DNA from 2 places in the Paenibacillus sp. FSL M7-1046 genome. Region 1 is predicted to be linked to the other one. Evidence: riboswitches for the same ligand, from Rfam matches in the RefSeq annotation. Region 1 holds a riboswitch; the other holds the start of a gene.

Region 1 (15,944 bases):
AAACGACTTGCTCAGTCCTTTAGCTTCAATAATACTCAAGGGTCATCCTCCTTCAGTGTTGACATTCTATAAAAAGGCGTGTTCCGTTAATATAGCACTGCTGTAATGTCGAAAACTATCACAATAAATCGAAAGAATAATTTTTTTATTAGTTTATGACGAATCCTGCAAAAAGACCTCTGTCTGATGAACATGCGGATTTTATAGTGGAGCTTTATTTGTCCATAATAGACAATCTAATGATGCATGTTCTTAATTCTCTGATTTATGTTATAATACGTTTTTCTAAAATCGATTATAATAGATTATGGTAAAAATGGAGGTGGAGCTATTTGAGTATCTTTGACAAGACGAGAGTCTGGTGCCTGCCCGGGGACTTGAAAGAGGAGCAACTTAAATTATTCCAGCCAGTCGCCAAACAAGAAGGAGCAATACCTGCTGAATTGACAGCGGTTTCTTCGAATGAAAAATGCAAAGACCGTATTTATCATACAGCAATGATTGCTTCCATCCGCAACGAAATGAAAAAAATCAGCCATTTTATCTCCATTCCCTATGTTGTGTTCTTAACTGGCAAGGAGGGCGTCATTCTGGAGCTGGTATCTTCCTCTCCGGATCTTCAAGCGGATATGCTTCAGGCTGGTATGGGTGTCGGTGTCAGCCTAGGAGGGCAATATTCTGGTTTAAATGCGGTCTCGTTGGCTATGGAAATGAACTGTATTGGTGTAGTGAGAGGTGAGGAACATTCCAATATTGTATTTAAAGGGTGGAATTGCGTATGTGCTCCGCTGCAGAGGGATGGCAAAGTGTATGGTTATGTGGATATTTCCTTCAATAAAAATGAACAGATTGAATTTGCCATCCCCTTCGTGCAGCAGGTGGCTGAGAACATTTCGGAGAAGTGGATGGAGCAGCACCCGGAGATGCAGCAGTACCGGCTGGAGGCCAGTTTTCAGGAATTTAGACTGACTGCGCGCGAACAAGATGTGTCCCGGTTATGGCTCATGGAGAAAAGTGCGCTGCACATTGCCAACGAGCTGGGGATCAGCGAAGGCACAGTGCGTAACATGGTCAAGAACATCTACAGTAAAATGCGTGTAAATGACCGGTGGCAGTTCACCAAAAAGCTTGCACATTAACAGATTTTTATACATATAAAAAGAGCCGGCCCGCGATAATTGGTATCCAGGGCCGGCTCTTATTCAATTCTTATAGAGCCGGTTTAGGGATAATCAGCTTTAACCGCAAGAGCAATTCAGTACTGGCTTGCGTGCGGCCTGCGTTTCATCCAGACGGCTGATCTCCGTAGTGTGCGGAGCATTAATGACGATTTCCGGAGTCTCCTGGGCTTCCTTGACGATTTGAATCATCGTTTCGATGAAGCCATCAAGCGTTTCCTTGCTTTCGGTTTCGGTCGGCTCAATCATCATGCACTCTTCCACAGTCAGCGGGAAGTAGACCGTTGGCGGGTGGTAGCCGAAGTCGAGCAGGCGTTTGGCTACGTCCAGCGTGCGCACGCCGTATTGCTTCAGGTTCTTGCCGGACATCACAAACTCGTGCTTGCAGACACCCGGATACGGAATTTCAAAATACGGTGCCAGCCGGTGCATCATATAGTTGGCATTCAGCACGGCGTTTTCGGAAACCTCGCGCAAGCCGTCCGGCCCGTAGGTACGGATATAGGCATAGGCACGGACGAGAATTCCAAAGTTGCCGTAAAAGGCCTTGACCCGCCCGATGGATTCCGGGCCGCCATAGTTCAGCGAGAAGCTGTCATCTTCATTCTTGACCACCGTAGGCTGCGGAAGAAAAGGAATCAGCTTCGCTTTCACGCCGACAGGTCCGGCTCCCGGACCGCCGCCGCCATGCGGGGTGCTCATCGTCTTGTGCAAATTCAAATGCACCACATCGAAGCCCATATCGCCGGGACGGGTAATGCCCATAATGGCATTGGAGTTGGCTCCATCGTAATAGAGCAGTCCGCCCGCTTCATGTACAATTGCAGCAATCTCCACAATCTGCGTTTCGAACAGGCCGAGTGTGCTGGGGTTGGTCAGCATCAGCGCGGCGGTATCGCTGCCGACAGCTGCCTTCAGCGCTTCAAGATCAACCATTCCTTTATTATTGGAAGGAATCGTCACCGTATCAAGTCCGGCTGCTGCGGCGCTGGCCGGGTTGGTGCCATGCGAGGAGTCCGGCACAATCACCTTCGTGCGGGTCTCGCCGCGGCTCTCATGGTAGGCGCGGATCATCATCAGGCCAGTCCATTCACCATGTGCGCCTGCGGCAGGCTGCAGGGAGACGGCATCCATGCCGGTCAAAGCGGAAAGATCATTTTGCAGGGTGTACATCAGTTCCAGAGCTCCCTGAATGCTTTCTTCCGCCTGGTAAGGATGAATCTTGGCCAGTCCCGGGAAGCGGGCAACATCTTCGTTGATCTTCGGATTGTATTTCATCGTACAGGAGCCGAGCGGATAGAATCCGTTGTCGACGCCGAAGTTGCGCCGGGACAGCGCGGTGTAGTGGCGGATGACATCCACTTCGGATACTTCCGGCAGCACGACCGGTTCGCTGCGCAGAAGTCCTGCAGGGATCAGTGCATCAAGGTTCTCATCCTGCGGAACATCACACTGCGGCAGGGAGTAGGCCGAGCGGCCGGGACGGCTAAGCTCGAAGATCAGACTTTGTTCCGGTTTCATAAACAGCCCTCCAGTGCGCTGGCGAATTGGTCAATTTCGGTTTTGCTTCTTTTCTCCGTGACGGCAACCAGCATATGTCCGGCAAGCTCCGGATAATCACGGCCCAGATCGTAACCGCCGAGATAACCTTCTTTTATGAGCTTGGAATTAATCTCGCTCACTTCACTTCCTTCGGGAAGCTTCAGGACGAATTCGTTAAAGTAAGGAGCTGAGAACGCAGCCGCAGCACCGTTAATTTCGCCGAGTTTGCCGGCGGCATAGTGGCTCTTGCGGATGTTCAGCTCGCCAACCTCGCGCATGCCTTCTTTGCCCATCACGGACAAATAGACGGAAGCGCATAGCGCCAGCAGCGCCTGGTTGGAGCAAATGTTCGAAGTGGCTTTTTCACGGCGGATATGCTGCTCGCGGGCCTGCAGCGTCAGCACGAAGCCGCGTTTGCCGTTCCGGTCAACGGTCTGGCCGACAATCCGGCCCGGCATGCGGCGCATCAGATGCTCCGCTACGGCGAAGAATCCGCAGGTTGGGCCGCCCAGCGAAGCCGGAATGCCCAGCGGCTGCGCATCACCGACGACAATGTCGGCGCCGAGCTTGCCCGGCGTTTCCAGTACGCCGAGCGCCAGCGGGTTGGCGCTGACGATGAACAGGCCTTTGACGCCGTGGATCAGCGGCTCGATGGCACCGAGATCTTCTATCGCGCCGAAGAAGTTCGGTGACTGCACCAGGACAGCCGCCGTGTCGCCGTCGATGGCTGCGGCAAGCTTCGCTTGGTCGGTTACACCGTCTTTATAGTCAATCTCTACGACATCGAGGCCCCAGGCCCCTGCCGAAGTGCGCAGCACCTGGCGGGCCTCAGGATGCACGGTGCGGGAGACAATCAGCTTTTTGCGTTTGGTGGCACCAGCTGCAAGTACTGCCGCTTCCGAGAAAGCCGTAGCACCATCGTACATGCTGGCGTTGGCCACCTTCATGCCGGTCAGCTCACAGATGTAGGACTGGAATTCAAAGATCGCCTGCAGCTCGCCTTGGCTGATTTCCGGCTGGTAAGGGGTATAGGCAGTATAGAATTCCGAACGGGAGATGACATGATTGATGACGACAGGGATATGATGGTCATAGAGGCCGGCGCCGAGGAAGCTGGCGTGGGTATCGAAATTGGCATTTTTGTCGGCCAGCTCTTTCATATGGCGCAGCAAGGCGTATTCATCCAGCGCCTCCGACATCGGCATAGTTCCCTGATAACGGACGGCCTCGGGGATATCGGAGAACAGCTCCTCCATGGACTGAATTCCGACTGCTTCCATCATTTCGTTGCGGTCTTGTTCAGTCATTGGCAGATAACGGTGCTTCATTGCGGCTTCACTCCCTGGCTCTTTTTGTAGAATGGCGCTTTGACCACGACAGCCTTGAGCTGCTTGCCGCGGATCTCTACGTTTACCTCTGTGCCTATTTCACTGTAAGCTGCATCCAGCAGCGCAAGTCCGAGATTGCGTTTGAGTGTCGGTGACTGGGTGCCGGTGGTCACTTCACCGATCTTTACTCCATCCCCGTATACAGGGTAGTGGGAACGCGGAATGCCGCGGTCGATCATTTCCAGACCGACAAGGCGGCGGGGCAGACCGTCAGCCTTCTGCTTCACCAGCACATCACGGCCGATGAAATCTTCTTTGTCCAGCTTCACGAAGAACTGCACGCCTGCTTCCAGCGGCGTAATATCCGCCGACAGCTCCTGGCCGTACAGCGGCAGCTTGGCTTCAAAGCGCAGCGTGTCGCGTGCGCCAAGACCGGCTGGTGTCAAGCCGTGCGGAGCCCCCGCTTCCAGCAGGCCGTTCCACAGCGCAGCCGCTGTATCCGGCGGCGCGTAGAGCTCGAATCCGTCCTCGCCGGTATATCCGGTGCGGGAGAGCAGAACGTTCACGCCGCACACCTCGGCGTTCTCGATGAAGTGGAAAGGCTTCAGCTCAGCAATGGGAGCCGCTGTAACTTTGGAGAGGATGGCCTCAGCCAGCGGGCCCTGCAGGGCGAGTAGAAGAGTCTCATCCGAGATGTTGCTCAGGCTGACGCCGCTGAATTCTGCGGTTAGATGCTCCTGCAGCCATTGAAAGTCCTTGTCGATGTTGGAGGCGTTCACGACAAGCATGTAACGCTCTTCGCCGAGGCGGTATACGAGCAAATCATCGACAACACCGCCGTTTGGATATAGAAGCAGCGTGTACTGCGCTCCACCGTCTGCCAGCTTGCTGACATCATTGGTCGTCATTTTTTGCAGGAAGGCTTCGGAGCCGCTGCCGCTAACCATGAATTCACCCATATGCGACACATCGAACAGTCCGGCTTGCCCGCGGACGGCCTCATGCTCCCTGACGATTCCTGTAAACTGCACCGGCAGCTCCCAGCCGCCGAAGTCAATGCATCTGGACTCCGCATAAGCAGAATAAAGGTCATAAAAAGGCGTTCTTTTCAAAGCGTTCATGTGCTCACTCCCTTGGTCTGATTACATGCAAGCCTAACGGGATTTCCTTTGCCGGCAGGGACGGAGTCCGTTTCTGCCCATTAAAAAAAAGGACAGGCGGAAGCCAAATATGCGCACGCGCATATAGACTTCCGCTCTGTCCTTTGTACCTGAGAGTTACCCTGCTGTGAACCCGGCAGGTTTCCCCGTTGGTGACCAGTACGCCGCAATAGCAGGGCCTGATGCTCTCCAGAGATGCGTCCGGCAAAGGTCCTTTTGCCTGAGAGATTCACCCCTTAGAGGGCTTACTCCTTCGGCGCCGTCTTCAAGAGGCGGTCTCTCCCTATGCCATCATTCGCAAACCGTATAATTTTCTGCTGTCTCCATTAAACCGGGTATGGAGGTCCACTGTCAACAAAAAAACGTCAAAAAGATGACAAATTTAAATTTCCTGTCAGTTATATTGACATTGAGCAGGACGATAACTTAGTCTATAACTAAATTTACAACTCCAATTCGGAAATGAGGCGGCTTGAAATGAGTGAAGTGCTAGATAACCTGCTGTACAGCGAAGAGCATGAATGGGCGCAGCAGGGCGAAGGACGTTTAATACGTGTTGGGATTACGGATCATGCCCAGCATTTACTAGGCGATATCGTATTTGTGGAATTTCCTGAAGTTGGATCGGCTATTTCTGCCGGGGACAGCGTGGGCAGCATTGAATCCGTGAAGACGGTTTCCGAATTATATTCACCGGTATCGGGAACGGTGACCAAGATTAACGATGCACTGGAGAACAGTCCGGAGCTGATTAACGATCAGCCGTACAGCGGGGGCTGGATTTTTGAACTGGAGATCGAAGGCGAGTATGCCGAAGCCGTATCGGGACTGCTGGACGCAGCCGCTTACCGTGAACGGGTTGGGGAATAGCAATTGGTTTTGTGAAAAATTTATTAAAGACGGATTTCGCGCATTAGCTGCACTAATGTGAGGAGTCTGTCTTTTTGCGCTTTCAGCGGCTTGGAAAATCTGCAAGTCCCGGATAAAAATGTGGAGCCATCCGCCACAAGAGGGGCAGCAGTGCAAGGCTAATCAGGACGAATAAACAGCATAAAAGGATAAATCTGTAGATTTTGCGAGGGGGTGCAGCCGGTCTGAGCACAAAGTAATAAACGCCGATAGAGTAAAAGGGATACAGCAGGACAGCTGCCATGGCCATGCAGACAAAAAAGGTCATCTCACCGGCTGAGCTGGGGATCATTGTGTCCGGGTAATACACGGGATCAAGCTGCAAAAAGATAACCAAAAGTGGCACATAAGCGAAAAACAGGTGCAGAAAAAAGCAGCGGATGCGTCCGTTGTCGGCCAGACCGTAGAGCATCCACCAGACTCCCAGCCAGGGCAAGGCAAAAGCGCCGCCCGCAAGCAAAAAACGAACGGCGATTTGAATCAGCTTGCTTAGCGGATACACATTGGCTTGTTCGCCCCAGAAAAGGGAGTACGACGAGAGTAAAAGGAAATAAGCCATGCCCCCAACGAAGAACGTAATGATTCCCTGGAGAAACGCGGTAACCAATAGCGAGACTAGTAGACGCAGATTTTTTAAAAATCGGGTGGGATCAGGTGATGTTCCGTTTAGAGTTTCCATACCTATTCAGACTCCTTTAGAAGCAAATGTAACCTTTCATCATCTGCTGTTCTGGGCTGATAGGCGGAATTATTCTTCGTCTTGAAGCTGCCGCAGCACGATTAGCTCGACGCGGCGGTTTTTCTGTTTTCCAAGCAGCGTAGTATTGTCGGCAGCGGGCCGGGTATCGGCATAGCCGGCATACTGGAAGGTATCCGGATCCAGTCCTTCATTGTCGAGGAAGAAACGCAGGATGGAGAGTGCCCGCGCGCCTGACAGCTCCCAGTTGTCGTTATAGCGCGAGCCAACCGACACCGGGGTATTGTCGGTATGTCCCTCGATGCTGATGGATGCGCCTATGCCGCGGAACAGGCCTGAGAGCTGGCGGAGTGCAGGGAATGCAGGTGCTTTCAGCTCGGCTTTGCCGGCATCGAACAGGAACCGGTCGCTAAGCGTAATGGCAATGCCCTGTGGTTTATCTGCAACAAAGATCTGATCTCCGAGGTTGTTGTCTTCAACATATTTGGTGATGACGCCCATCAATGAGGCCAGCTTCGCTTCCTGTTCCTTGAAAGCCAGTTCACGTGAAGAAGGCGGCTGTGCCGTCTCTCCGGCATTGGCCGTGCCTGCAACTTTGCTTCCTGTTCCATTATCTTGACTGCCTTCGCCAGCGACAATTGCAGAATTGCTTCCTTGTTTCTGACTGTTTGCTGAGCCGCTGTTTTCCGTTTCTTGTTGGCTCTCCAGAATGCCATCGCCACCTTCAAGCACGGGGTTGCCGCTCCTGAACGTTTCCGAAAGGGAACCGGTGACAATCTTGTATTTCTGCACGTCCAGACTGCTCATGGCGAACATAATGACGAAAAATATAAGTAAAAGTGTAATGAGATCGGCATAAGTGATCATCCAGCGGTCATTGCTCTCCCGGCTTTCGGCGTGCTGCTCACGCCGGTTTCTCTGCCTCATAGCAGCCCTCTTGCATACTCACGCTCACGGCTTCCGGCAGAATCCGCAGTGAAGGAGCTAAGCTTCTTGCGCACCAGCTGCGGATGATCCCCGTTCTGCAGGGCCAGAATGCCGACCAGCAGCATCTCCATGCCAGCCAGCTCGGTTTGGCTGCGGGATTTGATCTTGGAGGCAATGGGTAAAAATATTAGATTAGCGCTGGCTACACCGTAAAGCGTCGCTGTAAAAGCGACTGCGATGGATGCTCCCAGATTGGAAGGATCGGTCAGATTGCTGAGTACATGGATCAGTCCCATGACCGTCCCGATAATCCCCATCGTTGGTGCGTAGCCTCCGGCCGCCTCAAATATTTTGGCGTAGCCGTTGTACTTCAATTCTTTGGCGTCCATGTCCAGCTCCAGAATCTGGCGGACCTCGTCAGCATCTGTGCCGTCGACGATCAGCAGCAATCCTTCACGGGTAAAGGGATTGGGATGTTCTTCGGCTTTTTGCTCCAGCAGGAGCACACCGCCGCGCCGGGTAATAGCAGCCATGGAGATCAGCTCCTCCGCGTTCTGCTCACTCAGGTCCGGATGCCTGCCGAAGGCCATGCGCAGTGCAGCAGGGATGTGGCGCAGTTTAGATGCGGGAAAGCTGATGAGAACAGCGGCCAATGTGCCGCCAAAGACAATTAGTGCAGCATTAGGCTGCAGCAATCCGGAGAGATTGCCGCCTTCCCAAAAGAAGCCGCCGATCATAGCGGCCAGTCCAGCCAGGAGGCCGATAATTGCGGTGATATCCATAGGTTATGACTCCTTACTTTTCTATATATTATGGTTTGCATGAATGTAGGCAACACTGTATAATAAACGGGAACAAGTATTCTTATCTTCCATATTTTTCAGGATTGTATGGAGAGCCAGTACTTAGGGCCACAATTATACTATACTACTATATTTTAGACGATAGAGGGGAGACGGGCAAATGAGCGATATTGTCGTCAGTACGAAGACTTTTGAACTGGAGTCCGAATACACACCCCAGGGCGATCAGCCTCATGCCATTGAGGAATTATTGGACGGCATCCGGCAGGGCAAGAAGCACCAGACGCTGCTGGGAGCGACGGGCACAGGTAAGACATTCACCGTCGCACAAGTGATTTCCAAGTTAAACCGCCCCACGCTGGTAATAGCGCACAATAAGACACTTGCTGCGCAGCTGGCGAGTGAATTCAAAGAGTTTTTCCCGAACAATTCGGTAGATTACTTCGTCAGTTACTACGATTACTACCAGCCAGAGGCTTACATTCCCTCCTCCGACACCTACATCGAGAAAGATTCCAGCATCAATGAAGAGATAGATAAGCTGCGCCACTCCGCGACCAGTTCATTGTTTGAACGGCGCGATGTTATTATTGTAGCGAGCGTATCTTGCATTTACGGCCTCGGTTCGCCGAAGGAATACGGAAGCCTCCTGCTCTCGCTGCGGGTAGGGATGGAGAAGCCACGCAACCAGATCTTAAGCAGACTAGTAGATATCCAGTATCAGCGCAATGACATGAATTTTGTCCGCGGTACATTCCGTGTGCGCGGTGATGTGGTTGAGATCTTCCCGGCTTCCCAGGGAGAACATGCCATCCGGGTAGAACTGTTCGGCGACGAGATTGAACGGATTACCGAGATTGACGTGCTGACCGGAGAATTAATCGGTGAACGTGAGCACATCGCGATCTTTCCGGCATCTCACTTTGTAACCCAGGAAGAAACGATGAAGGTTGCGATCGTCAACATTGAACGTGAACTGGAGGAACGGCTGGCCGTTCTTCGCGACGCAGGCAAGCTGCTGGAAGCCCAGCGGCTGGAGCAGCGGACGCGTTATGACATCGAGATGATGAAGGAGGTCGGCTTCTGCTCCGGGATTGAGAACTATTCCGGACCGCTCACCTTCCGTGAGCCGGGAGCAACCCCTTATACCTTGATGGACTACTTCCCGGATGACATGCTGATTGTTATTGATGAATCTCATGTTACCCTTCCGCAGATTAGGGCCATGTATAACGGTGACCGTGCGCGGAAGACCGTTCTGGTAGAGCATGGGTTCCGCTTGCCGTCAGCGCTGGATAACCGGCCGCTTCAGTTTGAAGAGTTCGAAGACAAGGTAAGCCAGATCGTCTATGTATCCGCCACGCCAGGTCCATACGAAATGGAACACTGCGATACGATGGTGCAGCAGATTATCCGCCCTACCGGTCTGCTTGATCCGATTATTGAGGTGCGTCCGACAGAAGGCCAGATCGATGATCTGATTAGTGAAATCCGCGAACGTGTGGAACGCGATGAACGGGTACTGGTAACGACACTTACGAAGAAAATGTCCGAGGATCTGACCGATTACTTCAAGGAGATCGGGATCAAGGTCCGATATATGCACTCTGATATCAAGACGCTGGAGCGGATGGCGATTCTGCGTGATCTGCGTCTCGGTACGTTCCATGTCCTCGTGGGTATCAACTTATTAAGAGAAGGACTGGACTTGCCAGAGGTATCCCTTGTCGCGATTCTCGACGCCGACAAGGAAGGTTTCCTCCGTTCTGAACGCTCACTGATTCAGACTATCGGCCGTGCCGCCCGTAACTCAGGCGGCCGCGTCATTATGTATGGTGACCGTATTACGGATTCCATGGAGAAAGCTATGAGCGAAACTGAACGCCGCCGGGCGATTCAGATTGCCTATAATGAGAAGCATGGAATCACCCCGACGACGATCAACAAGAAAATCCGCGAAATCATCGAGGCGACCAAGGTCGCCGAATCCAAGGCCGAATATCTCACCGGCGTGGGCGGCAAGATGAACAAGAAGGACCGCCAAAGCCTGATGCAGCGTCTGGAGGCCGAGATGAAGGACGCCGCAAAGAACCTGCAATTCGAGCGCGCCGCCGAGCTGCGTGATGCTTTGCTGGAGCTGCGGGCCGAGTAAATATTTTAGCGAGTACTGGAACGGCGCTTCCCAGGCCGTTCTTTTTAGATAAACTGCTCCGTTGTCTTGTTGCCTGTTGTCAGCGCATCCCGCAGGGACAGCTGCCCTGGCGGTTCCGGTTCTAGCGCATCCCGTAGGGACAGCTGTCCTGGCGGGTTTACGGTTTTAGTGCATCCCGTAGGGAGAGCCGTCCTGGCAGTTTCCGGTTTTAGCGCATCCCGTAGGGACAGCGTCCCGGCACGCAGCAGCATGCAGCGTGCCGACCAGCGGAGCACGGACGTTGAAGCGGTCCCTTTAGGGACAAGCGCTCCGAGCACCACAACAGCTAAGTACAGCCCCATCCATCTCCTTCGCCAACCTTGCGGGTGTCCAGAGGGCGCAGCCCTTGGGGCCCTCCCTTGGAAGGGAGGGTTTGGGAGGGATCGGAAATATTTTGAAATGTGGCTTTTAAATAAAGCTTTGAACTAGTTTTGAACTAAATGATGTATATAAAGGAGAGGTACCGTTGGCGAACGAAAATATAGTAATCAAAGGCGCGAGGGCGCATAATCTCAAGAACATTGACGTAACGATTCCGCGGGACCGCTTCGTCGTGCTTACGGGACTTAGCGGCTCCGGCAAATCGTCGCTGGCGTTCGATACGATCTACGCGGAGGGACAGCGCCGTTATGTCGAGTCCCTGTCGGCGTATGCCCGCCAGTTCCTGGGCCAGATGGAGAAGCCGGACGTTGATTCCATCGACGGATTATCTCCGGCAATATCGATCGACCAGAAGACTACAAGCCGCAATCCGCGCTCAACGGTAGGTACGGTTACGGAGATTTATGACTATTTGCGGCTATTGTTTGCCCGGGTCGGCCATCCTCATTGCCCGGATCACGGGATCGAAATTACATCACAGACCGTCGAACAGATGGTGGACCGGATTATGCAGTATCCCGAGAAGACGCGGCTGCAGATTCTGGCACCGGTTATTTCCGGGCGCAAGGGTGAACACAAGGGGCTGTTTTCGGATATCTCCAAGCAGGGATTTGTCCGTGTGCGCGTTGATGGCGAACTGCGGGAAGTCACTGAAGATATCCAGCTGGAGAAGAACAAGAAGCATACCATCGAGGTCGTGGTTGACCGCATTGTCATCAAGGATGATATGGAGACTCGTCTGACCGACTCGCTTGAAACAGCCCTGAAGCTCTCAGGTGGACAGATTCTGGTTGATGTTATCGGCCAGGAAGAACTTCTGTTCAGTTCAAATTTTGCTTGTCCAGTATGCGGATTTAGTATTGAAGAGCTGGCACCGCGGATGTTCTCCTTCAACAGCCCTTTCGGCGCTTGTCCAGAGTGTGATGGACTTGGTGTGAATATGGTTGTCGATCCCGATCTATTAATTCCGGATTCCGAGAAATCGATTGAAGAAGGAGCATTTCTGGCCTGGACTGGCAGCACATCGAATTACTACCCGCAGTTTCTGAAATCGGTCTGTGAGCACTTTAAGATTCCACAAAATGTTCCTGTAAGCAGTCTGACTCCCGAACACATGAGCAAGCTGCTCCACGGTACAGGCAGCGAGAAGATCCGGTTCCGGTATGAAAATGACTTTGGCCAGAAAAAAGATGCGCTGGTTGCCTTTGAAGGAATTATTCCGAATCTGGAACGACGTTACCGCGATACGGCATCGGATGGAATCCGTGAGTTTATCGAAGGTTTTATGAGCGCCAAGCCTTGTAATGTGTGCAAGGGCAAACGGCTGAAAAAAGAAATTCTTGCGGTCACAATTAATGAGCAGAATGTAGCGGATGTTACGGATCTCTCGATTGGCGACTGTTTGGACTTCTTTGATAAACTGGTGCTTAGCGAGAAGGAAACAGCCATTGCCCATCTTATTCTGAAAGAGATTAGCAGCAGACTTGGCTTCCTGGTGAATGTGGGTCTGAATTATTTGACGCTCAGTCGTGCGGCAGGTTCACTCTCCGGCGGTGAGGCGCAGCGGATCAGGCTGGCGACGCAGATTGGCTCCAGCTTGATGGGCGTTCTGTACATCCTGGACGAGCCAAGTATTGGTCTGCATCAACGAGACAATGACCGGCTGATCGCCACACTGGGGCATATGCGAGATCTCGGCAACACATTAATTGTGGTTGAGCATGATGAAGATACGATGATGGCGGCAGACTATATTATTGATATCGGACCGGGTGCCGGTATCCACGGCGGACAGGTTATTGCCCAAGGGACGCCGCAGGAAATCATGAAAGACCCGAGTTCCTTGACCGGAGAGTACTTAAGCGGACGCAAGTTTATTCCGGTTACGTCCAAACGGCGGCCAACCGATGACCGCTGGCTGGAAATTCGCGGAGCCAAAGAGAATAACCTGAAGAACGTAAATGTCAAGATTCCGCTGGGCGTCTTTACTGCAGTGACTGGAGTTTCCGGTTCCGGCAAATCGTCGCTGGTTAATGAAATCCTCTATAAGAGCCTGGCCCGTCAGTTGAATAAGGCCGTTAAGGTCCGTCCCGGCCTGCATAAGGAAATTCGCGGTCTGGACAATTTGGACAAGGTCATAGAGATCGACCAATCGCCGATCGGCCGCACGCCGCGTTCCAATCCGGCTACCTATACCGGGGTGTTCGATGATATTCGTGATCTGTTCTCCAAAACCAATGAAGCTAAGGTGCGCGGATTCCAGAAGGGCCGCTTCAGCTTCAACGTCAAAGGCGGCCGTTGCGAGGCCTGCCGTGGAGACGGAATTATCAAGATTGAAATGCACTTCCTGCCGGATGTCTATGTTCCTTGCGAAGTATGCAAAGGCAAACGATACAACCGCGAAACACTGGAAGTGAAATACAAAGGCAAAAACATCTCTGATGTGCTGGAAATGACGGTAGAGGATGCAACCGGGTTCTTCCAGAACATCCCGCGCATCCACCGCAAAATGCAGACCTTGCTGGATGTGGGTCTTGGGTACATCAAGATTGGCCAGCCGGGAACGACGTTGTCCGGGGGTGAAGCACAGCGCGTGAAGCTGGCTTCCGAGCTATACCGCCGCAGTACCGGCAAGACACTGTACATTCTGGATGAACCGACAACAGGGCTGCATGTGGATGACATCGGCCGCCTGCTGGAGGTGCTGCACCGCCTGGTAGATTCCGGCGAATCCGTTCTGGTTATCGAACATAACCTCGATGTGATCAAGACGGCCGATTATGTTATTGATATGGGACCTGAAGGCGGCAGCGGCGGGGGAACGGTACTGGCTACAGGAACACCGGAGAAGTTAATCACCGTTGCGGAGTCCTATACCGGCAAATACCTGAAGCCGATTCTGATCCGCGATACGGAGCGGACTGAGGCTCTGCAGCTGCAGACGTCGGAGACAGTATAACTGCACTTCATGAAGAACAAAAGAGCCACAGCATTTTCGCCGTGGTTCTTTTAGTTTTTGGGTGAAAGCCATTATAGAAATAAGGACAGCTTAATAGTTGAATCAGGCATATCGGGAGCATGTCCGCAGTAAGATTCAAAGAGAAGGATTTGCGTTGAATGATTAGCAGAGATGGAAAACAGCCTTACATATAATTTGCTCTTTGAAAAATCAATAAAAAACAAGGTGTCAATGAAAAATATCATGATTTTTATCCCGAATCCGGCGCTAAAAAATATTTATCGTGACTTTTACATAAAATTTATGCAATTCCTATTGCGTCACTGAAATGGTAGCGATAACATAGAGGGAGATATGGATTAGATGAACTTGCTTGACAACACTTTCGAGGAGGTAATGCCATGCTGCTTGCAGAAGCTGCTGCGCAAGAACCGTCTAAATTTCATACCTTCGATGTATTTATGATCGCCTTTACCATCCTGATACTCATCGGGGTCATCCGGCTGCTGCGGGCTCCGCAGAAGAACAAATTTGCGATTGGCTTTGGAGTGGTGAGCTTGCTGGTATTTGCGGTTTCGGACTACGCGATGCTTATGCACTGGTTAAGCTGACACAGGAACGCTGCCCTGCTTCAAATTCAAGTCAAAACAATTGCAGATTTAAGTTTACCCAAAGACACCTTTAATCGCCGTCAGGCGTGACTAAAGGCGTCTTTTTCAAATTTCGCACTTCTTCATATGAGTTGACTGCATTATGTACAACCTGGAACAAGGTCAGAGAGAGCGCCCGGCGAAGGCTGGGGAAATGGGGGGAGAATATGGTTAAGAAAAGCCTCGGACTGTTGCTGTGCGGAGTATTGCTGACAGGAATAGGAGGCGGATCGCTTTCTGCGCAGGGGGCGCCGTTTCTAGATGGCTTGCAGACTGCGGGGAATGTATCGTCTTCAGTAAAGATCAAAGAAATAGGAAGTACCCTGACCGGCAGCAAAAAGAGTGCAGCCTCGATAACCGATCCGGTACCGCAAATTATCAAAGAGGTTTCCCCGTCGGTAGTAGGAATTATCGGCAAATATTCAGAAGATCGCTCTAATGCACCCAATGACCGTTTTAATCTGTCCCATGGATCAGGTATCATCGTCAGGGCAAACGGCTGGATTATTACGAATGCGCATGTGATGAAGGGACTGCAGAATGCTGTGGTCGTTACATCGGACGCGAAGTCCTACAGCATCACAAATACGTATCTGGATGAGGTTAGTGACCTGGCACTGATCAAGATCAATGCCAAGGCATTAAAGCCTGCGAAGTTTGCCCAATCTGCTGCCAGCCTTCAGGTTGGCGACAAAGTGATTGCCATCGGTACACCCATTTCCTTCTCACTGCGAAATTCTGCCACGGTAGGGGTGGTCAGCGGTCTTAACCGTTCAGTGGATGCTGCCTATCGGCTCATCCAGAGTGATACAGCGATTAATCCAGGCAACAGCGGTGGTCCGCTCGTCAGCATGAAAGGCGAGGTACTGGGCGTAAACAGTCTGAAATTTGCCGCAGTAGGCGTAGAGAATATGGGATTTTCTATCCCGTCTGATACTGTACAGTACATTATGAACCAGCTGTTCAAGTATGGAGAGGTAAAACATCCAAGTCTTGGCCTGGAGCTGGAGGAAAGCTGGTCTGCCTTAGTGGGCCTACCCTCACAAGATCCCTTAACAGTTACGAAGGTCATCTCTGCGGAAGCAGACAAGGCAGGGATTCTTGAAGGGGATGTTTTATACGCGATTAACGGCCACCGTGTCGGTTCCTTAGTGGATGTTAATGAACTTTTTAAAAGCTACGCACCGGGTGCGGTGGTAAATCTGCTTATGCAGAGCGA
Region 2 (15,944 bases), 520 kb from region 1:
TATTGTTTATTCAACGGAGGGCCATTCCATTTACGGCTTGTCTCTCCGGTAAATATCAATGCTTTTATACCCTTCACCCAGAATCTTCTTCATTTCCGCCCTCCGTTTTTCTCTAGTCTCCTCTTGTACAGCGCTGTATACATAACGGGCCCAATCCTTTCGGTAGCCGGGCGTAAGGGATTGGTAAAAAGCCAGCTGCTCCGCACTATCCGTCAGATCCTGCTCCACAGCAGGGATCATAGAGGTGTAATCGTCCACACGTTGACTTGGCTTTGAAGATGCATCCTTGTTCTTCCGCGCCTCCTCTTTGAATCCGACAACGGTAAACACATCATTTAAGCCCACCATACGTGCAAACTTCAGGTTGCTTGTGCCAATATAACCGTCCTCATCGGCTCCTACCCCTTCAAAAAGACTGTCTCTGTGAATGTAGGCCGAATAAACCTTATTCCCTTTTTTGGGATACGCAGCGAACAAATAGCCGCCTTTATTTAAATAGTTGTGATCAATCACTTTATGGACGAGATCCTGTAGCGATTCCATATTGAGCACATAAGCAAAAATCAGATCATAACTGCTGGCTGTTAATTCAGTATCATGCTCTGCTAATCCCGCTAAACTGTCGTCATTCTCTGGTCTGTACAATACAGCAACCTTTTTGAATTTGTGCATATTTAGCTTTTCTACAATTGTTTTAGCCATATACGGCCCCCCGTTAAATGTTGTCTTTATTTAGGGTTGCATAACCGTTGCCTTTTTGCAAGCCGTGCAGCTTCTGCAGCCCCATAAGGAAATACCTTCCTTGCTGAAAAAATCAAAGCAGCCCCTAAGACCCCTGAAATGTGGAGTTGGAGGCTGCTTATGAGAAAATGTTCTTTACTTTAAAGCTTGCACATTAGCTGTTAACTAATATTACTTCGCGCTGCGGTCCACAAGTTTACGAGGATCCACTTTGTTGTCCATCAGAAGCGGAGTCTTTGCACCTTTAGCAATTTGATCCCAGGCTACCACTTTAAAGTTTTGGTTAAGCTCTTTGCCATTGTTAATGTTGGAATCATCCTGTGCGATGAAAATGCCATAAGGGAACTGTTCGCCCAGTCCGAACCCGAGTACATCAATACCATCAGTTACTGAGGTGCCATCGGTCAATGCGCCATCGGCGATATTGAAGCTAGTAAGGTAAGCGTTATTGCCTTCACGGTCATATATTGCGTAGCTGTCACTGCCTTGGCTGGAGGCGATTAAATAACCTTTGCCGTCGGCACCGTAATAGAGAGTCAACCCTTCAATATCATCCTGCAATCGGCGTCCGTCCGCAATATCGACAGTGGATAGAGGTTTTGTGCCGCTGTCCGGCTCCGCATTATATTTGTATATCGCGTAATCCTCTTCCGCTATATACATCATGCCATACTCATCATCAGCTACCATACCTTCTGATTGCGTAGCCAGCTTAAACTCGCGAACGAGCTTACCTGAAACTTTGCCCTTCCCGTTGTCAGTCAGCTCATATTGCTCAAATTCGCCTTCTTTACCCAGAACCAGAGCGTAATACTCATCCGATTTCAGGCTATGGTAAAGGCTGAATCCGTATACCTCTTCCATCTTCGCTTTAATGGGCTCTGCTACAATGTCAGTCAACTTCCCGGTTGCCCCATCCATAGCAAAAATATCGATCGTGTTCGTAGAACGGTTCGTCGCGCCAACAATATCTACTTTTTTATCGCCAAGCAGAAAATCATAACGTATATCAATATTATTCATTTTTCCTACTTTATAATTTTGAAGCTCCTTGCCGTGCAAATCATAGACGAGGACACCTCCGCCTTTATTCGTGGCAATGATTTTGGAATTCGCCGGGTTCGCAGAATCGAGCCAAATGGCCGGGTCATCGGCTGCATCCTCGCCATCTTCAACGGCTGCCGTCTCTACCTGAGCGGTTACCGAATAAGGGGTGATGATATCTGCGGAATTGATAAACTTTGCATTTTCCGCCAGAATAGCTTGAAGCAGCTTGGAAGGAATGTACATCTTGCCATCGACTAATTTGACCTCCGCTGGAAGCTCGCCTGCTTTACCCGCTAGACGATATTCCTTATCGCCTGCCGTGAACGTGCCTGCGAATCCGTTCTTCAGCTTGACCAGTGCCGACTTATCGTCGCTATCCCATGTGATAGTTGCTCCGATCCCATCCATGTGCTTGCGCAGAGGTTCATATCCTTTTAGGTCTGAGGCGGATGCTGCGTTAGTTGTTGCGGCAGGAAGTAGAGCGCCTGCAAGGAGCAGCGTAGATAGTACAGTTTCCCATGTTTTCATTGATGTTCAATGTTCCCCTCTATTGTTAGTAATTGCTTAACTATAGAAGATGAGTGTAAAAGAAGTATTAACGGACAACTAAGCCTTTGTAAAATTTACAATGTAAATTCAAGATAGCATTTGAATGCATCTCATAGTTCTAGACTGCCTCTATTTTTACTCAGCAGGGAATTTGCTCATATCCATATACAGCACATTCCAGCGATGACCATCCAAATCAGCAAAACCTGCACCATACATCCAACCCTGGTCATGGGGCTAGCCGTAGATGCTACCGCCAGCCTTTACCACCTTCGTTACCATTTCATCCACTTCTTCCTTGCGATCTGCACCAATTGTAAACAATACTTCAGTGCCTTTCGTTGTATCTGCAATATCATTTCCTGTAAATCTTTCGAACGTGGACTCCGTAAATAGCATCACAATAACATTCTTGTCTCCGATGACTAGACTAGCTTTATCATCAGCATTTCCAGGTCCTTGATTCAAAGAAAATCCAATCTCCGTGAAAAAATCTTTTGATTTGTTGATATCTTTAACTGGTAGATTGATCCATATTTGCCCCGCCATAGTTATTCCTCCTTATAAACAAAATTATGTCCATTTTCATTTATAAGAATAACTGCCGGAATTGCTTCTTGAAAGGTGATATTGAAGAATTTCAATTTTTTTGCCTAAAAAATAACTAAGGCCTGAGGCAATCCCCTTTTCTATTAAAAGAATGATCGGGTCAGGCATCCATGGGATGTGATTCTGTACTGATTATTTTGCTGCTTCTTTCCCGCTTTCTCCGATTCGTCGAATACAAAACAAATAATAAAATAAACCATAACGGCGTCAATAATAAGGCCGGACGTGTTTCTTCAGCAAACAGCATAATAATGAGTATGATTGCAAACAACGCTAGGACTACATAATTAATAAATGGGGTGAACGGGGCTTTGAATTTTGACTTCGCCTGCAATTCCGGCTTTGTTTTCTTATACCGCAAATGACAGATCAGAACGATACCCCAAACCCAGATGAAACAAATGGCACTGATGGTTGTCACGATTCCAAAAGCAGTCTCCGGAATCAGCTTACTCAAAAGAGCTCCCACAGATAACACAAGCGTGGAGATGAAGAGCGCATTGCTTGGGACATGATTTCTATTCAGCTTTGCAAAATTGGCTGGAGCCTGGTCATTCCTGCTCAAATTATATAGAATCCGGCTTGTTGAGAACATTCCGCTGTTACAGGCAGACGCGGCTGAAGTCAATACGACAAAGTTAATAATTCCAGCAGCAATCGGTATCCCCACCAAACTAAACGTTTTAACAAAAGGACTTTCTGCCGGATTTAGTTCCGTCCATGCGTTGATGCATAACAAGGCGATAATGGCACCCACGTAGAAAAATAGAATTCTTAAAGGAATTTTATTAATAGCCGATGGGATGGTTTTTTCTGGATTGGATGTTTCGGCTGCCGATACCCCCACCAATTCCACACCGACAAAGGCAAACACAACCATTTGGAAGGAAAGTAGGAACCCTGAAACCCCGTTCGGGAATATCCCCCCATGTGCCCAAATATTACTGACAGTAACCGTTCCGTTAGCCGTTTTGAATCCAATCACCAGCAGGATTGCCCCGATAACAATCAACGCCAGAATAGTCACTACCTTGATTAATGCAAACCAAAACTCCAATTCGCCAAAACTTTTTACAGTTAATAAATTGAGTCCTAATAAAATGATCAAACAAATGACGGCAGGGATCCATTGCGGGATATCAAACCAATATTGTACATATACGCCAACAGCTATAATATCCGCCATAGCCGTCATGATCCAACAAAACCAATAGGTCCATCCGGTTACAAATGCTGCGCGCGGTCCAAGATAATCTTCAGCGATGTCTGTAAAAGATTGATAACCCGCTTTTGACAACAGAAGTTCTCCCAAGGCCCTCATAACAAAAAACACGGCAATACCGACGATTAAATAAGCAAAGATGATGGATGGTCCTGCGAGTTGTATAGCTTTACCTGATCCTAAAAACAATCCGGTCCCGATGGTGCCGCCAATTGCAATGAGCTGAACATGCCGATTCTCTAAATCTCTCTTTAGTTCTTGTGGTGCCATGTGAAACTCCCCCTCTAAATCTAAATATTTCTTTGTGAAATGATGAACAAGTAAAAATGACAATAAAAAAAGAGACTGGATGCGCTCCAATCTCACGGTCATAAGAATATTAAATAAAATACATTCATCATTCTGACGCTTATCAGAATAACAAATGAATTATCCAGTACTCTTCTGTCCTTTTGCCTGAGATTGTGAACCCTTCGGCGCCGGGGAATCCCCACGGTCTCTCCAGAAGCTGCTCCTGCTATAGTGTGATCCATAGCATTCATAGCTTAGAAATTATTTGATTATAGGATCATAACTTCATTTAAATATTTTTCAATACTAATCATAGTCAAAAGTTTTGTCAATAACATTAATTACCACCGTGCTTCGCCAAAATAATTATGATAGGGCTTGAACGTTGCCAGCACTTCGTCTACCTTACCCATTCGTTCCTCCAGGCTTCCCCGAAGTGTGATGTAGGGAATCCGCCGCGCCTTCAAATCCGCAATAATTTGCTTATGGAAAATATGCCGCTTCTGATTCCCGCTGCGGTCCCATGTATCCTCGTAAGGAATGTCGTCGTCGCACAGGAAAAAAAGGTCATACCGCTGTGCATTTTCCAGGGCGATCCGGGTTAAGCGTTCAGGGGCCCGGCCGTGGTAATCCAGGGCAAACATATAAGTCGTGATCGCATTGGTATCGACAAAAAGATATTTATCCGCTTGCAGTAAAGCCCGCTCTTCCCGCTCCATATGGCCGACAGCAATTTCATCGAACGCCTCCAAGCCAATTCGGCGGTCCACCTGATGCTCCGTCCAATAGTCGCGCCCGTATTCGCTCGCATAGGTTGTGCGATACCGCCGGGCCAACGCTTCGGTGATCGTGGATTTGCCGGTAGACATCGCTCCCACAAAAACCACTTTTGTTATTAAATCCCGATACACGCTATCGCTCACATATTGCCGGTACTTGTAAGGATCCGAACGGACCATGGTAGCTGAAACCGGTACCTGCCCGCGAGCTTCATCCACCCGCCGGTCTACTGCGCCCAAAGCGATGCTCATATGCTCTCCGTAAAACTCGCTGGAGTAGAAATGCGTCACTTGCTCGCCTTTCAGTAACCCCAGAATATATTGCTCCTCCCTTATCTCATGCTCCCGGTCGTTCGAATACCCGTCCGGACCGTCCCAGGCTTCAATCACCCGCACCGCCGGGTAGAGCTTGCGAATCCAGTTGGCCCGGATTTGCAGCGGGATCGGGGTCACCGTCGTCTCATAGATCACTACAATCAGTTCGTCGACCTCTTGCAGCGCCGTCTCGAACATGAACTGATGCCCTTTATGCAGCGGGGCAAACTTTCCGAGCGTTAAGCCTAATCTCTTCATGCTGATACCTCCCTAGCGCCCTTGTTCCAATTGTAGTAGCCGTATACAGCGTTAACCAGATACGCGCTCCACATGACGATCATCAGCAGGCCTTCACCGCTCCCCTCTAGCATTCGAATTACCCACAGCAGAACCGTGAACATATTGAGGACAATATAGACCAGCCATTGTTCCTTGAATCTTCGAACCATTAATAGAGTGGCGACAACGGACAACACCGTCGTAATGGCATCAATATAAGGCGAATTCTGCCCCGGTATGAACGATAGACCCAGGCCCAGCAGCAGGCTGCCTAATACGCAGACCGCCCCCACAAGGAGCAGACGCTTGAGCTCCAGCTGACGCATGGACAGCTTGCCATCAGTCCGGTTATTTTTCCACATATAGAAGCCGACCACATTCATAGGAACAAAGAACAGCAGATTTAGCATAACCTCTCCAAACAAACCGTTGACGTAAGCCAAGTACGCATAACCAATGGTATTGTACATGCCAAACACATAACTCATCAGATTTCCCTTCGCCGCGAGCACCACACACAGCACCCCGGTGATAAAGACCGTAAATCCGAATAAAGAATCCTTAGAAATCACCGTAAACCCAACAGCAATTGAGGTAAACAAAACCAGCCAGGTCAACTCAAACAGGTTCCAATCGCCCCATGATTTATTCACTTGCATCCCCTCTGCTTTCATCCGATTTGTGCACCATAAAGTTAGTTCACTCTTACTTTCAACTTGATAATAACACATTGTTAATATCATTGAAAGCAAAAATGCACACTTGATGAATCGAATGTTCAAAAGGGAGGCTTCGTGCCTTGTGGCTGCTAATGTAACTGATAAGTTAATTCGTTTAACCACGCGGTCATTGAGGAGATTTTAAACCACAAGTTATAATTCAAGGGACTAGTCGAACTGATAAAAATTGGAGGGTATTCAAATGAATATTGAGATCGGAAAAAAAATCAAAACCCTACGTTTACAAAAAGGAATGACTCAGGAAGAACTAGCAACAAAACTGAATATGTCATCCCAAGCCATATCCAAGTGGGAAAACAACGTAACCATGCCAGATATTCAAATTCTCCCTGAGTTATCTGTGATTTTAGGGGTTACAATTGATGAGCTATTTGCATTAACTGATGACACACATCTAGAGCGTATTGAAAATATGATTAGTACCGAACATTTTATTTCCAAAGATGATTTTAATTATGCTGAACAATTTCTCAAAGAAAGGCTAACTAATGACGAAAAAAAGGCCCCATGTCTCACATTGCTGGCTCAGTTACACATTCATCGTTCAGAGGAGCACCGTGAATTAGCTTCCCATTATGCCAAGGAGGCCCTGTTATTAGATCCACATAAAAAAAGTAATCATAATGCTTTACGGGATGCGGAGAATGGAGTCATTTTTGACTGGAACTATTCAAATCATCATAAACTTATAGAGTATTATAAAAATTTCGTGCCAAATCATCCAGATTACTGGCAGGGTTACGTATGGCTTATGAACCACTTACTTGCAGATGGCAGATGCGCTGAAGCTAAAGAAACTCTAGAAGGATTGAACAAAATCCATCCAGGTTATTTATATCAATTATATGGAGGACTGATCTGCAAGGAAGAAAGCAACCTTTCTCAGGCATTAGTTCTTTGGGAGCAGATGACGGATCTGTATCCTGATGAATGGCGTACGTGGTCCTTTAGGGGAGACTGCATGGCGAAACTGTGCAAATACGACGAAGCCATCGAATATTACACAAAAGGATACGAACTACAACCCAATCCCAAATATATAGATGCATTGATAGCAATTTCACATATATATGAGATTCAAGGAGAATATGATAAAGCTATTGAGAAGCTTCAAGAAATTATCGAACAATTGGAAAGTAATTGGGAAATCACAAAGGGTAAGGCAGTTGATTTTTATGCAAGAGAAATAGAATATTTCAAGAAACTGTAAGTAAAGTGGCATAAACGACTAACTGAATTCCCCATTGATTGGCTAAATCGGTGTCCCGTGATCACAGCTTCCAGCGGCAGGTCATCTTTAAGTTGCCCCCGTGCAGCTCCGCGGTCAGCGTGCCGTTCATCTTGTCCATTAGACTTTTGGCGATAGAAAGACCAAGTCCCGATCCTTGGCCGGATCGGGTGCGGTCGACCGTGTAGAAGCGGTCAAATAGCAGCCTCACATCAATATCGGATAATTCCTTCGCTTCGTTAATGATCGTAAACTCGGCAATCTCAGGCTGTTGCTGGAAGCAAATTTTCACATGACCGATAGCATGCTTGATAGTATTGGTAAGCAAATTCTCAACGACCCTCCGCACGGCTGATTCGTCGGCATATACGGCTACCTCTCCCTCCGGCATCCGAATGTCCGGCGTAATGTCCCGTTCGTTAAACCGGTCGTAGAAACCGACCAGGATGTCTGACAGGAGGACAGTCATTCCGATCCGCTCAGTCTTAAGCTGATAATCGGAAGATTCAATTAGGGATAACTCGAAGAAGTCGTTCAATAGTGCTTGCAGCCGTCTCGTGCGATTTTTAACAATGGTGAGGTATTCGTGCTTCTCCTCAGGCGTAATAGGCTCTGCTTCCAGCAGTTGAATATAGCCAAATATGGAGGTGAGCGGAGTACGGATATCATGGGAAATGTTCGCAATCGCCTGCCGCAGCTCATTCTCGGTTCGTCTTCTGCGGGCCTCCGCGTCGACTACGAGATCGGACTGGCGATTAATTTGACCTGCAAGCGTTTCGAGCCTCTGGTCGAATAGAGTCACGTCTATTTTTTTGCCGGTTGTCCGTTCATTATAGTGGCGCAGCTGCTCCGTCATCCGCCCCAGCTCCCGCCTCATCAGCAGCAGATGGGCAAGCAGGAGAGCCGCCACCGTAACCGATATGAGCGTTATGATAAGCAAGACTCTCCCGCCCCTCTCATTATTATTTAATTTCTTTTCTGCGGAACACGAGAATACCGAGTAGCGCGGATACAACAATCGTCAGCACTGGCACGAGCAGGAGCGCTGGCAGATCGCCGCTGTCAATACTGGGCTTGCCGATATCGTTCATCAGCTTGAAGATAGAATAATCATACACTGTAGTAAAGAAAGGGATGTACTCACCCAAGCCCCCCAAAATCGTATCAATCATTAGGAAGAAAATCATCGAGAAGCCGATCGTCTTGCCGCTTTCGGTGAACACGGCAGTCAACAGCGCCCCGATCGCCGCGTAGCCTGCAGTATACAGCAGTGTTAGTCCGAGGGCCCGCGGTATGAAGGACGCGTCAAACCCCTCCGGCAAATGGCCGAAACCTGAAAGCAGGGAAACTTCGGTCGTGCTTACGATCGGGAATACGAGAGAGATAGCCATGGCTCCGACCGAGAATCCGATCAGTTTGGCGGTGAACAGCCGCCCTCTATCGTTGCCCGACGATGCGATCGTCTTCATGACACCCGTCGCATATTCATTGGCGATGAAGAATCCGGCCAGCGCTGCTACGCCGAATTTGATCACATAGCCATTGCTTGCAATAAATTGAATCAGAAATTCGGCTCCCGTGAACTGCGGCTCTCCACTCGACTTATGGTCAAAGTAGTAGAGCAGTGGATAGACCAGTGAAAGAATGGCGGAGATTAGCAGCAGCACGCGGAACGACCTATCCTTACGCAGCTTGAACAGCTCGGATCTAATCAGATTATACATGCCCGGCACCCCCGATCCGCTTCATGAAATAGCTCTCCAGGTCTTCGCCCATCGGCATAAACTGCTCAATTTCCAGACCTGCGGAGAATAGCGTCGAAGATACTTTACCTGGCTGTTCGATGCGGCCAAACAGCTTGATCGCGCCATCGGGCATCACTTCGAAATCGTTGGTGTGGAGTTCGTTCTGAATAACCGTTGCCGCCTTGTCCGGATCATCCGCTTTAATAAACACGTATTGCTGGCATTTATCATTCAATTCCTGAGCAGTGAGCTGCTCCAGCAACTTGCCGTTATGAATGATGCCGTAATGGCTTGCCAGCAAATGCAGTTCGCTCAGAATGTGGCTGGAGATCAGAATCGTTATCCCTCGTTCGTGGTTAAGCTGCTTGAGCAGCTCGCGCATTTCGATGACGCTCATCGGATCGAGCCCATTGGTCGGCTCGTCCAGAATTAGAAATTCCGGATCGCTTAGCATGGCGATTGCCAGACCCAGCCGCTGCTTCATGCCAAGCGAGAAATTCTTCACTTTCTTCCTGCCTGTTCCCTGCAGTCTGACCAATTCCAGCATCCTTGGGACGCAGTCTTTGCCGGGGATGCCCCGGAGGAGCCGGTTCACCTCCAGATTCTCGGCGGCGGTCATGTGGGGGAACAACGAGGGGCTCTCGATAATCAGCCCCATCCGCTTACGGGCCTGGGTCAACGCCCGCTCGTCGCTCGCGCCGAACAGCGCAATACTTCCGCCAGACGGAAAAGCTAGTCCGGTAACGATGCGCATCAGCGTCGATTTTCCGGCTCCGTTCTGCCCAATAAAGCCATATATGGAGCCTTTGCGGATAGATAAATTCACTTTATCCAGCGCTACGCTGCCTTTGAACTTCTTAGACAATTGATTCGTCTGCAATACATATTCACTCATTGTAGTCTTGGCCTCCCTTATGTGATAGACCAAGTATAGAAACGAAAACTTAAGAGGAGCTAAAGCCAATCCTTAAGAATGTCTTAAGGCTTTAGCCGATAGCCCATGCCCCATACCGTCTCGATAAATTCGCTGCCGGGCGCAGCCTTCGCAAGCTTGCTCCGCAAATTGCTCATATGAACGTTGACCGTATTGTCGTCTCCGTAATATGGCTCATCCCATACGCTTTCGTATAGATTTGCTTTTGTGAATACCTTTTTCGGTGCCGACAGAAGCAATGTGAGAATCTCATACTCCCGGGCGGTCAGCGCAACCTCTATCCCCTCTGCCGTCACCGTTTTGGAATCGTGGTCGAGCACAAGTCCCTTATGCTGCAGCACACTCAGCACAGCCGGCGGAGCAATCTGCGCAAACCGGCGCAGATGGGAATCGATTCGCGCCGAGACTTCCTCGATATCGAAAGGTTTCGTAATGAAGTCGTCCGCACCCCCGCGCAGCGCTGACACCTTGGTCTGCTGCTCACCCTTGGCCGAAATGATAATGACTGGCACGCCTCCCCGCAAGCGGATCCATTTAAGCAGCTCCTCGCCCGTCATTCCCGGCAGCATCAAATCTAGCAGTACCATGCTCCATTCCCGTTGCTCCAGATAGAGTAGCGCCTCCGTTCCGGAAAAGGCAGGCTGTGGCACATAACCGCTTTTTCGAATAATGCTGCACAGCAGCCGGCTAATGTCATTGTCGTCCTCGGCCACGAGAATATTTATTGAATTATCCATTTTTTCTCCTTGTATTATCCTTAATCGCCTGTCATTTAGATGTTCTATAGCCTATATGATAGTCGATTTTTACCTCTATTTCCAGAATAGCCTTCCTGATGCGGCCCTTTCGGTGTTCGCTGGAATCCGGTGGTTTTTTATGCTATTCAAATGTTCCACGTGGAAATTCCGCTCCAATCTGCCCGCCTCATAAATCTATTGCTTCAAAAATTCATCCACACTGATTTGCTGTAACTCATACTCCGCGCCGATGCTTTTTAATTGATCCTCTATTTTAGCGGAACCCCGGGCAATGCCCTTATACACCAGTAGAGGTGCCGCCTCCAGATAAGTTTTTGCCAGCGCATAATCGCAGGAGAATACCTTTTTGATAAACACCAATATTTTTATTTTGTCGGCGCCCGGGCCTGTAATGAACACTTTGTAGTAATCCAACTGCTCGTCTTCGCCCATCTCCCCTTCCTCCTCAATCCCCCTAGGAAGTAAGACGCTGCGAAGAAATTCGGTAAGATTATCATAAGCAACGGAGAAATCCCAAGAACCCTCTCCATGCCTTGCAGTATAAATCACGGTATCTCCTCTGGAGAGATCCAGGCAATACGGATCTCCTTCATCCGACGCAATAACGAGATAATCGCGCGGCCAATCGGTAATGACCTCTTCCGTAACGGGATTATAATTGTAGCCCGATTGGCCTTCAACCAAGTCCTTGGCACCGTAAATAAATAGATTGATCGGTTAGCAGCTGCATCGGATACTTCGCGTAAAAATCGGGGTTTTGCTGCCTTGTCTTCTCTAAAGCTGATTGCATTTTCTCCAAAACGTTGTCTATTCCTTGATAAACGTTCTGCATTAAGATCACCACTTTAATTAAGAATGGATTGCTTCGATTGAATTAAAAACTGTAGAAAACCGCTTCACCGTTTAGGAAGGGTTTGCAATAATTCTCAATCAAATCCGGCATTTGTTTACGTATCCACATATGCTTATCTTGGTTACTTACCAGAAAAGCGTAGTAGGCAAATATCACCAAAAACATGAAACCCTCTAGCTGCTCAGTGTCTATTTTTCTGGAAATGATAGTAGTGTAGCCGGCTAGTAGAGCGTTTCGCAATTCTCCTTCAGTCAAAAGGGCACCCATAGCGATATCCATCGCGTAATATCCAGAACCCGACAAGCCAAAGTCGATGAACGAAGTCCCCTTTGGTGTGAGGATTAAGTTACTATAGTTGATGTCTGCATGGATGAATCCCCATGTCTCCATCGTTTTGCTCAATATTTTAATACGATCATTGATCAACGAAAATGTATTTTCAAGAATATAAAAATCCTTGGTAGCGATAATACCCATTTCTTCACCGGATCGCAATTTGGCCAGTATGGTATTTGTCCACTCTATTTCATATTCGGGTCTAATAAAACTTGAGCCCTGTTGATAGCGCATTGAAAACTGATGCAAGTAGGCAATACGCGTCCCAAAGGTACGAACTGTTCCCTCACTGTTCAAGTCTTGCTTGGACATGATTTCCCCAAAAATCCATTTTAAGACGGAACAGTGCACTTCTTCGTGTTCAATGACAACAGTTGTTACCAGTTCACCGTTTAAATTCGGAACAGGGATTTGAACAGGTAATTCGGAATGAGAAGACCAAGCTAACAGATAATCCAACTCCGATTGAACAGCCCCACGCGTATTATGTACACCCTGCATGTTTTTTGTAATGGGTTTATGCATCCGCAACAAATAAGTGTCTCCAGAATACTTTTCTGTGACCTTGTATGTGATGTTCTCGTTATGACGGATCAATTCCACGAAAGGGTCAATAAAAGAATACTTCAGTAAGACTTCCTTAAAACACTTCGTATAATCCATAGAATATCCCCCCTAGTTACCCTACTCTTCTTGGAAAATCGCCTTAATTCCCTCTAGTTCCCGGGGCTTAATTCCGTTTTCACTAAGTACAACCACGGAATCGGCCCTTTTCCAGACAAGAATTTCTCCATTCGTATCCCAACTAATAATATCCTCAGGGAAATCTTCCACCTTTTTTAGCCCCAGCAGTTTGACTAATTCACCATACTTGTTCTCATCCACAATCTCATAGTAGTCCCTATATGCGTCTAACTCATATTTAAAAACGGTCTGCCATTTCCCTTTGTTGACCTGATTCAGCATGGCTGAACTCTCTATATGGGTCTCAAAATTGTTGCATTTCAAGTCGTATCCCTCATAATATCTGCCTTGCTCATCAATTGAAAATATCTCTTGATACAACGTATCTGCACAATTAAAGTGGCGTATGACGATATCATCCTCCGGTTCCATTACGATTAATCCGCCGAATCTTGTCTGGAAATCTATTAACTGAGCTGTAGGTATGATTGTTGCCGCTTGAAAAGCATTGATTATCTCCTTCTCATCCTTAACAGAGTCTTTCCATTCGGAGTGTGCAAGATAATCACAAGCTCTTTTTGTTGAATCTCCACCACTTAGCTGACGCTTGAAGGGGTGGATTCTTGCGAACAGAGGAGCAACCTCCTCTTATGGGCAAGCGATCCCTGCGTTCTCGCAGTTCTACGTTTATTTTTATAGGTAATAGCTATACCGCTACCTGTTTGATATTATAAGCCGCATTTTCATCCCGATCATGGTGTGTTCCGCAAGTTACACATGTCCATTCTCGAATCGAGAGGTTCTTCACTTCGGGATGGATTGTGCCGCATACGTGGCACTGCTGACTGGTCGGCTCGAAGGTGTCGGCAACCCGGAGGGTTCGTCCATACCAGGATGCTTTATACGTCAGTTGACGCACCCATTCGCCCCAGGACGCATCAGCGATGGACTTGGAGAGTTTGGGATTTTGTATCATATTCGCCACATGCAGATGTTCGATACTGATCGTTTGGCACTCACGGATCAGCTTCGTTGTCATCTTGTGGAGAAAATCCTTCCGGGAATTTGCAATGTGTTCGTGAATACAAGCAATGTGTTTCTTGGCTTTCTTCCAGTTGGAGCCCCCTGGTGTGCGTCTCGCCAAACGCCGCTGCCACAGCGCAAGCTTTTTCTCGTATTGACGGTAAAACCTGGGGTTGGCAAAATGTTCGCCGTTGGAGCACACAGCATATTCCTTAAGCCCCAAGTCAATGCCGATATGTGCATCTGCTTGTGGGAGTGGGGTCTTTTCGACCTCGCAAACCAGGGAGACAAAATACTTATCGCTGGCGTTTTGCCGTACCGTAGCGGACAGTATACGACCCTCCAGCTTCCGGGAGTTGGCGAAACGCATCCAGCCGAGCTTGGGAAGCTTCAATCGGTTGCCTTCAATGGCGATATTTCCGTTCGTGAATTTCGTGGTGTAGCTTTGTACTGGATGCTTCCGGCTTTTGAAGCGAGGCGCTTGATTTTGCTTTTTGAAAAAGCGGTCAAAGCTATCTGCCACATGCCGAACGGCGGACTGTAAAGCAATACTATCGACTTCTTTGAGCCAGTCATATTGTGTTTTTAGGACGGGGAGCTGTGTCGCACAGGTCTGATAGGACAAACCTTTGCCTGTCTCGGCATAGGTTTGATTCCACTCTTCCAGGAAATGATTGAACACAAAGCGGCAGCAGCCAAACATTCGACGAATGAGTTGCTGTTGCCCGGTATTCGGGTAGATGCGGTATTTATAGGCTTGATGAACGATCATGTGCGACACCCCCATTTGTAGTATTTTCTTACAGTATAGCACGTATGTTCGCTGAATAGTTGAAAACCGCCGATTCCTCTCCGCCTACAGAGGTCGGAGTCTTTTCGGCTTTTGAAGATAAAACCATATCGTCACCCTTTCCTTATTCGTAATTTAACAGCTGGTTAGGCCGCGGCCATACTTTTGTTTCATAATAATTCTTTTAGTACATTTTTAGCCAGCCGTATCTTCTCATCATTGGCATCACGAAGTAAAGCCACAATGTCTTGAATATCGCTCTCTGCTGATGTAACGATGAAATCTTCATCCAGATATGCAAACAACTGTATTAAATTCACTTCAAGGGATTCCGCAATCTTATTTAAATTCAGCAAAGATACGTTTTTCTCCCCACGTTCAATCTGCCCTATGTATGAAAAATGAAATCCGCCTTTCTCACCAAGGGCTTCCTGAGACAAGCCCCGCTCTTTCCGAAGAGCACGAATACGGGTTCCTACGAGCTTTAAGATTTCCTTATCCATTACGGTATTCACCTCTCCATGTCAATCTTGCCCTATTTATAGATTACCTCTTAATTCTTCGGGTGTATCCCCCATTATCCTTACAGAATCCTTAGAATCTCCCCTTACACTGTGGAAGTGGAAAGGATGATATAATATGCGGGACAATATTTTAGAAACCCAGAATCTTTGCAAAAGCTTCAAACATCAACCAGCCGTCAACAAAGTATCGTTAGCAGTACCGAGTAACTCGATCTATGGGCTCTTAGGACCAAATGGTGCAGGCAAATCGACAACGCTCAAAATGATCGCAGGCATGCTGCGCCCCGATTCCGGGAGTATTCGTATTCATGGGCATGAATGGACCCGGAAGGATTTAGGCGAGATTGGCGTATTAATTGAGGCGCCACCGCTCTATGAGAATCTGACTGCCAGAGAGAATCTTAAGGTGCGTACGCTTGCCCTCGGACTGCCGCAGTCCCGGATCGAGGAGACCCTCTCCGTTGTGGATTTAACCGATACCGGAAAGAAACGTGCCG

What was found. A riboswitch is a leader RNA that binds a small molecule or an ion and turns the genes downstream of it on or off. The one in region 1 is predicted to bind glycine.
Region 2: linked by a shared signal. The riboswitch ahead of NYE29_RS10775 (amino acid permease) and the one ahead of gcvT (glycine cleavage system aminomethyltransferase GcvT) in region 1 are both predicted to bind glycine.

Annotation. Positions count from the first base shown of each region.
Region 1 covers NZ_JBBOXB010000001.1:2,980,900-2,996,843, forward strand. The annotation lists gene NYE29_RS13010 (ABC transporter ATP-binding protein) at 1-39, opposite strand, end outside; gene NYE29_RS13015 (LuxR C-terminal-related transcriptional regulator) at 333-1,139, shown strand; gene gcvPB (aminomethyl-transferring glycine dehydrogenase subunit GcvPB) at 1,239-2,699, opposite strand; gene gcvPA (aminomethyl-transferring glycine dehydrogenase subunit GcvPA) at 2,696-4,048, opposite strand; gene gcvT (glycine cleavage system aminomethyltransferase GcvT) at 4,045-5,169, opposite strand; glycine riboswitch at 5,407-5,503, opposite strand; gene gcvH (glycine cleavage system protein GcvH) at 5,686-6,078, shown strand; gene NYE29_RS13040 (hypothetical protein) at 6,161-6,796, opposite strand; gene NYE29_RS13045 (flagellar motor protein MotB) at 6,866-7,741, opposite strand; gene NYE29_RS13050 (flagellar motor protein) at 7,738-8,523, opposite strand; gene uvrB (excinuclease ABC subunit UvrB) at 8,705-10,696, shown strand; gene NYE29_RS13060 (hypothetical protein) at 10,741-11,037, opposite strand; gene uvrA (excinuclease ABC subunit UvrA) at 11,202-14,075, shown strand; gene NYE29_RS13070 (hypothetical protein) at 14,477-14,686, shown strand; gene NYE29_RS13075 (S1C family serine protease) at 14,872-15,944, shown strand, end outside.
Region 2 covers NZ_JBBOXB010000001.1:2,458,181-2,474,124, reverse strand. The annotation lists gene NYE29_RS10790 (YdeI/OmpD-associated family protein) at 31-702, opposite strand; gene NYE29_RS10785 (phytase) at 913-2,316, opposite strand; gene NYE29_RS10780 (VOC family protein) at 2,575-2,886, opposite strand; gene NYE29_RS10775 (amino acid permease) at 3,047-4,438, opposite strand; glycine riboswitch at 4,603-4,683, opposite strand; gene NYE29_RS10770 (AAA family ATPase) at 4,801-5,811, opposite strand; gene pnuC (nicotinamide riboside transporter PnuC) at 5,808-6,485, opposite strand; gene NYE29_RS10760 (helix-turn-helix domain-containing protein) at 6,754-7,782, shown strand; gene NYE29_RS10755 (sensor histidine kinase) at 7,844-8,740, opposite strand; gene NYE29_RS10750 (ABC transporter permease) at 8,763-9,524, opposite strand; gene NYE29_RS10745 (ABC transporter ATP-binding protein) at 9,517-10,440, opposite strand; gene NYE29_RS10740 (response regulator transcription factor) at 10,524-11,216, opposite strand; gene NYE29_RS10735 (SMI1/KNR4 family protein) at 11,412-11,921, opposite strand; gene NYE29_RS10730 (phosphotransferase enzyme family protein) at 12,112-13,089, opposite strand; gene NYE29_RS10725 (hypothetical protein) at 13,111-13,542, opposite strand; gene tnpB (IS200/IS605 family element RNA-guided endonuclease TnpB) at 13,817-14,905, opposite strand; gene NYE29_RS10715 (helix-turn-helix domain-containing protein) at 15,094-15,426, opposite strand; gene NYE29_RS10710 (lantibiotic protection ABC transporter ATP-binding protein) at 15,563-15,944, shown strand, end outside.